One region of the Caulobacter sp. P1_D6 genome, then DNA from elsewhere that is predicted to be linked to it. Evidence: predicted binding sites of a transcription regulator. Region 1 holds the regulator's gene; the other holds the start of a gene.

The links. Region 1 encodes HrcA, which represses chaperone genes, less so after heat shock. Its sites were predicted from a motif close to GTTAGCANTCNNNNNNNNNGANTGCTAAC; they were not measured.
Region 2: groES (co-chaperone GroES) is a predicted target of HrcA. The motif match lies at 2,162-2,190, and genes of this name have one in related genera.

The regions. Positions count from the first base shown of each region.
Region 1 is NZ_JBFUAW010000025.1:80,043-83,428, reverse strand. It holds gene rph (ribonuclease PH) at 1-661, opposite strand, end outside; gene hrcA (heat-inducible transcriptional repressor HrcA) at 784-1,860, shown strand; gene grpE (nucleotide exchange factor GrpE) at 1,871-2,488, shown strand; gene AC1DYP_RS15500 (low molecular weight protein-tyrosine-phosphatase) at 2,535-3,017, opposite strand; gene msrA (peptide-methionine (S)-S-oxide reductase MsrA) at 3,128-3,386, shown strand, end outside.
Region 2 is NZ_JBFUAW010000037.1:53,513-56,898, reverse strand. It holds gene groL (chaperonin GroEL) at 106-1,752, opposite strand; gene groES (co-chaperone GroES) at 1,809-2,099, opposite strand; gene AC1DYP_RS19565 (protease inhibitor I42 family protein) at 2,320-2,703, shown strand; gene AC1DYP_RS19560 (VOC family protein) at 2,703-3,113, shown strand; gene AC1DYP_RS19555 (DUF4345 family protein) at 3,251-3,386, shown strand, end outside.

The sequences.
Region 1 (3,386 bases):
CCAGGGCGAACAGGGCGTCGAACTCGGCGCGGGTGAAGCCGCGCTTCTCGCCGGTGGCCTGGACCTCGACGATGTCGCCGGTATCGGTCAGCACGAAGTTGCTGTCGGCCTCGGCGCTGGAGTCTTCCTCGTAGTCGAGGTCGAGCACCGGGGTGTCCTTGAACACGCCGCAGGAGATGGCCGCGACCTGGCCCAGGATCGGGTCGGTCTTCAGCACGCCTTCCTCGATCAGGTAGTTGACCGCGATGCGCAGGGCGACCCAGGCGCCGGTGATGGCGGCGGTGCGGGTGCCGCCGTCGGCCTGGATGACGTCGCAGTCCAGGCTGATCTGGCGTTCGCCCAGGGCCTTCATGTCGACGACGGCGCGCAGGGAGCGGCCGATCAGGCGCTGGATTTCCTGGGTGCGGCCGCTCTGCTTGCCCTGGGCGGCCTCACGCCGGCCGCGGGTGTGGGTGGCGCGGGGCAGCATGCCGTACTCGGCCGTGACCCAGCCGGCGCCCTTGTTGCGCATCCAGCCCGGGACGCTTTCCTCGACCGTGGCGGTGACCAGCACCTTGGTGTGGCCGAAGCTGACCAGGCACGAGCCCTCGGCATAGCGGTTGACGCCGGTTTCCAGCGTGACTTCGCGCGTTTGGTCTGGGGCGCGTTCGGACGGACGCATGGGAAACTCCGGGGCTTTGCGTGATAGGATGGGGCCGCTTATCCTAGTTAAGACGGTCGTCCAATCCCGTCGAAACCCGAGGGGACCTCCCCCGGGACCCTGGCGGCGCGTTCGAAGGCTACATGACACAGCTCTTTTCGGGGTTTTCCGCTCAGACTCCCAGCCTCACGGACCTGGACGCCCGCGCCCGCGACATCTTCCGGCGAGTCGTGGAATCCTATCTGGAGACCGGCGAACCCGTCGGTTCGCGGACCATTTCGCGCGGCGGGGTGCAGTTGTCGCCGGCCTCGATCCGCAACACCATGCAGGACCTGGCCCAGTTGGGCCTGCTGGACGCCCCCCACACCAGCGCCGGCCGCATCCCCACGCACGCGGGCCTGCGGATGTTCGTCGACGGCCTGCTGGAGGTGGGCGACATCGGCGAGGAGGAGCGGCGGATGATCGAGTCGCGCCTGTTCGCCCACGGCCGCTCCTTCGAGGAAGCCATGGGCGAGGCCAGCGCCATCCTGTCGGGCCTGGCCGGCGGGGCCGGCGTGGTGGTCGCCCCGGTCCGCGAGGGCGGGGTCAAGCACGTGGAGTTCGTGGCCCTGGGCGCCGACCAGGCCCTGGCGATCATGGTGTTCGACGACGGCACGGTCGAGAACCGGCTGATGAAGCGCGCGGCCGGCGTCACCCCAGCCTCGCTGCAGGAGGCCTCCAACTTCCTCAACGCCCGCCTGCGCGGCCGCACCCTGAACGAGACCAAGCTCGAGATGGCCGCCGAGCTGGACACCGCCCGGCGTGAACTGGACGCCGCGGCGGCGCGTTTGGTCGAGGACGGCCTGGCCGCCTGGAGCGGCGGCGACGACCCCGACCGCGCCCTGATCGTCCGCGGCAGGGCCAATCTGCTGGCCGACGCCAGCGCCCGGGAGGACCTGGAGCGCGTGCGGCGGCTGTTCGACGATCTGGAGCAGAAGGGCCAACTGATCGGCCTGCTGGACGACGTCCGCACCGCCGAGGGCGTGCGCATTTTCATCGGGGCCGAAACGCGACTCTTTTCGCTTTCGGGTTCCTCCCTGATCGCGGCGCCCTATATGACGGGCCGACAGAAGGTGTTGGGGGCGATCGGCGTGATCGGCCCCACCCGCTTAAACTATGCCCGGGTGATCCCGCTGGTGGACTACACCGCCCGCGTGCTCGGCCGGATGATGGACGGATAAGGACTGAGAGATGACCGACGAACAAACGCCGGCCGAAGACGTGGCCTTCGAGGCCGACGACGCGTCGCAGGAAATCGAGGCGCTGAAGCTGGAAGTGGCGGCCCTGAAGGATCAGGCGCTGCGCTACGCGGCCGACGTCGAGAACACCAAGCGCCGGGCCGAGCGCGAGATGAACGACGCCCGCGCCTACGCGATCCAGAAGTTCGCCCGCGACCTGCTGGGCGTGGCCGACAACCTGTCGCGCGCCACGGCCCTGAGCCCGCGCGACTCGCAGGATCCGGCGGTGACCAACTACATCATCGGCGTCGAGATGACCGAGAAGGAGCTGCTGGGCGCCTTCGAACGCAACGGCCTGAAGAAGATCGACCCGACCAAGGGCGAGAAGTTCGACCCCCATCTGCACCAGGCGGTGATGGAGCAGCCCTCGGACGAGGTCGCCGCGGGCGGCGTCATCCAGGTGCTGCAGGCCGGCTACGAGCTGATGGGCCGCCTGGTCCGTCCGGCCATGGTCGCCGTGGCCGCCAAGGGCTCGAAGGGCCCGGACTCGCCGGCCGAACCGACGGCGGGCGCCAATCCGTACGCCGGCAACGGCGCGGATACGGGCGGGACGTTCGACACCAAGGCCTGACCTTGAATGTCCCGCTCATCCCGGCGAAGGCCGGGATGAGCGGGATTTAGGGTTGGGCCTCGATCCGATCCGCCAGCCCCTTCGCCCCCGCCACGGCGTCGGCCCACGTGATGTCGAAGTCCGCGTCGTCGCCGTAGTACGGGTCGGCCACCGACTTGCCTTCTCGACCCTCGACCACGTCCAGCAACAGCAGCAGCTCCGCCGTCGCATCGGATGGCCGGATCCGCTTGAGGTCCGCGAGATTGTCGCGGTCCAGCGCGACGACGTGGGTGAAGCGACGAAAATCTTCCGGCTTCACCTGACGTCCGCGATAGCCGCCGATGTCGATCCCTTGCCGCAGCGCCACCGCCTGGGCCCGGCGGTCCGGCGGATGGCCGACGTGCCAGCCGCCCGTGCCCGCCGAATCGATCTCGACCTCCAGGCCCCGACGCTCGGCCTCCGCGCGGAAGGCGGCCTCGGCCAGGGGCGAGCGACAGATGTTGCCCAGGCAGACGAACAGGACAGAGGGCAGGACGGCGGCGCGCTTCACGGATGAGCCTTCAACAACGGGACTTCGGAAAGAAATGGGCCGCTTGCGCGCGACCCCGACAGGGCCAACATGTAGCCTCGCCCATTCCCCTGACGAAAGGCCGTCTTCCCATGACCACCCAAACCGCGATCCTCGCCGGCGGCTGCTTCTGGGGCGTCCAGGACCTGCTGCGCCGCTATCCGGGCGTGCTGAAGACCCGCGTCGGCTATTCCGGCGGCGACGTGCCCAACGCCACCTATCGCAACCACGGGACCCACGCCGAGGCGATCGAGATCATCTTCGACCCCGCCGTGATCAGCTACCGCCAGATCCTGGAGTTCTTCTTCCAGATCCACGATCCGACCACCCTGAACCGCCAGGGCAACGACC
Region 2 (3,386 bases), on a different contig from region 1:
CCCCGAAATGGACGGAAGCCATCCCGTCCAGCGCCAAAGAAAAAGGGCGGGACCTTTCGGTGCCGCCCTTCTCCATAACAATCAGCAAGAGCTGACGCGGACTTCTTAGAAGTCCATGTCGCCCATGCCGCCCATGCCGCCGCCGGGAGGGCCGCCAGCGCCGCCGCCCTTCTTGGGGGCTTCGACGATCGCGGCTTCCGTGGTGATCAGCAGGCCGGCCACCGAGGCGGCGTCCTGCAGAGCGGTGCGGACAACCTTGGCCGGGTCGATGACGCCGTCGACGATCAGGTCGACATACTGCTCGGTCTGGGCGTTGAAGCCGAAGGTCGGGCTGTCGTTTTCCAGGATCTTGCCGACCACGATCGAGCCTTCGACGCCGGCGTTCTCGGCGATCTGACGGATCGGAGCCTGCAGGGCGCGACGGACGATCGCGATGCCGGCGGTCTGGTCGTCATTGTCGCCGACCAGGGTCGCCAGGGCCTTGGAGGCCTTCAGCAGAGCCACGCCGCCGCCCGGGACGATGCCTTCTTCCACGGCCGCGCGGGTCGCGTTCAGGGCGTCGTCGACGCGGTCCTTCTTTTCCTTCACTTCGACTTCGGTCGAGCCGCCGACGCGGATGACCGCGACGCCGCCGGCCAGCTTGGCCAAACGCTCTTGCAGCTTTTCCTTGTCGTAGTCCGAGGTGGTGTCCTCGATCTGCTTCTTGATCTGCGAGATGCGGGCTTCGATGGCCGACTTCTCACCGACGCCGTCCACGATGGTGGTGTCGTCCTTGGTGATGGTGACCTTCTTGGCCTTGCCCAGCATGTCGAGCGAGACGTTCTCGAGCTTGATGCCCAGGTCTTCGCTGACGACTTGAGCGCCGGTCAGGATGGCCAGGTCTTCCAGCATCGCCTTGCGGCGATCGCCGAAGCCCGGAGCCTTGACGGCGGCGACGCGGAGACCGCCGCGCAGCTTGTTGACCACCAGGGTGGCCAGGGCTTCGCCCTCGACGTCCTCGGCGATGATCACCAGCGGACGGCCCGACTGGACGACGGCTTCCAGCACCGGCAGCAGCGGCTGCAGCGACGAAAGCTTCTTTTCGAACAGCAGGATGAGCGGCTCTTCGAGCTGAACTTCCATCTTGTCGGCGTTGGTGATGAAGTACGGCGACAGGTAGCCGCGGTCGAACTGCATGCCTTCGACGACGTCGAGTTCGGTCTCGGCGGTCTTGGCTTCCTCGACGGTGATGACGCCTTCGTTGCCGACCTTGTCCATGGCCTTGGCGATCATCTCGCCGACGTCCTTGTCACCGTTGGCCGAGATGGTGCCGACCTGGGCGATCTCGTTGTTGGTGGTGACCTTCTTCGACGACGCCTTGATGGAGTCGACGACGACGTGGACGGCCTTGTCGATGCCGCGCTTCAGGTCCATCGGGTTCATGCCGGCGGCGACCGACTTGAGGCCTTCTTGCACGATGGCTTGGGCCAGGACGGTGGCGGTGGTGGTGCCGTCGCCGGCCTTGTCGTTGGTCTTGGAGGCCACTTCGCGGATCATCTGCGCGCCGAGGTTCTCGAACTTGTCAGCCAGTTCGATTTCCTTGGCGACCGAGACGCCGTCCTTGGTCGAGCGCGGGGCGCCGAAGGACTTTTCGATCACGACGTTGCGGCCCTTGGGGCCCAGGGTCACCTTCACCGCGTTGGCGAGGATGTTGACGCCGCGCAGCATCTTGTCGCGCGCGTCCGAGGAGAAATAAACGTCTTTAGCGGCCATTTGAGAGCCCTTCTAAAAGAGAAACTTGGGTTCGAAAGCGGTGAGCAGTCGGGCCTTTAGGCCTCGACGATGCCCAGGACGTCGCTTTCCTTCATGATCAGCAGATCCTGGCCGTCCACCTTCACTTCGGTGCCGGACCACTTGCCGAACAGGATGCGGTCGCCGGCCTTCACGTCGAGAGCGACGATGTCGCCCTTGTCGTTGCGGGCGCCGGGGCCGACGGCGACGACTTCGCCTTCCTGCGGCTTTTCCTTGGCGGTGTCGGGGATGATGATCCCGCCCTTGGTCTTGGTTTCTTCTTCGACACGCTTCACGAGGACGCGGTCGCCGAGGGGGCGAAATTTCATGGGTCGATCTCCGTCGGGACGGTTTTAAAGATATGGTCCGTCGGCAAGCGGGGAGCGTCGCTGTTAGCAGTCGCTCCCATCGAGTGCCAACGCCGGGCTGGAGTTAGGACCGGCGGCGGGGGGAGTCAAGGACGACGGCTCTCGATTTGCTGTGGGCGAAATCGGTCCCGGGCCGCACGATGATCCGGCGACGGACAGAGATAGGGACGAAGGCGGCGACATGAAGACGATCTCGATCCTGGCGACCCTGCTTCTTCTCGGCGCCTGCGCCACGCCCGCGCCCACGCCGCTGCGCACGGTGACCGACGTCGACGCCGACGCCGGGGTGGTCGAGCTTGTGACCGGCCAGGACCTGGAGATCGCCCTGCCGCTGAACGCCGGCACGGGCTATGCGTGGCGGCTGGACCACGAGGCCCCGCCCCTGCTGGCCGGCGGCTCCAGCTTCGAGACCGAGGCCAAGGCGCCGGGCGCGCCGGTCCGCGCGGTCTATCGCTACACGGCCGCCGGGCGCGGCCGCGCCGACCTCTCCTTCACGCTCAAGCGGCCGTGGGAGGCCGACCAGCCCGGCGACCGCAAGGTCGTCTTCCATATAAGGGTGCGCTGATGATCGATCATATCGGACTGCGGGTCACGGACCTGGCCCGGTCGAAGGCCTTCTACGACGCGGCCTTCGCGCCGCTGGGCATCGACGTGGTGATGAGCATCGGCCCCGAGATCACCGGCGGTTCCGAAGTGCTGGGCTACGGCCCCAGCGCCGACGGCCGCGACATCCAGGCGGGCAAGCCCAGCTTCTGGATCAGCCAGGAAGAGGCCCTGACCGGGCCGATGCACATCGCCTTCGTCGCCAAGACCCGCGCGGCGGTCGACGCCTTCCACGCCGCCGCCCTGGCGGCCGGCGGCAAGGACAACGGCCCGCCCGGAGTTCGGCCGCATTATCACCCCAACTACTATGGAGCTTTCGTGTTCGACCCGGACGGCCGCAATGTCGAAGCCGTTTGCCATGCGCCCGCCTAGAGCGTGACAGCCGAAAGTGGATGCCGGTTTCGGCGCCTGTCACGCTCTAAATGTTTGAACTAGAGCCTGTTCATCCGTTTCTGATTCCATCAGAAACGGACAGGCTCTAGAGGGTTGGAGACCAGACCAGCGTGACCATTTCGAGCTATGGCCTTTCCCTCATCCTGGCGATGATCGCCTGCGTGATCGGCGGGGTGTTGGGCGGCCTGACCCTGGTGCGGCCAGGTTCGGTGCTGGGGCTGACCGCCCTGGAAGGCGCCGACGACGAGGCCT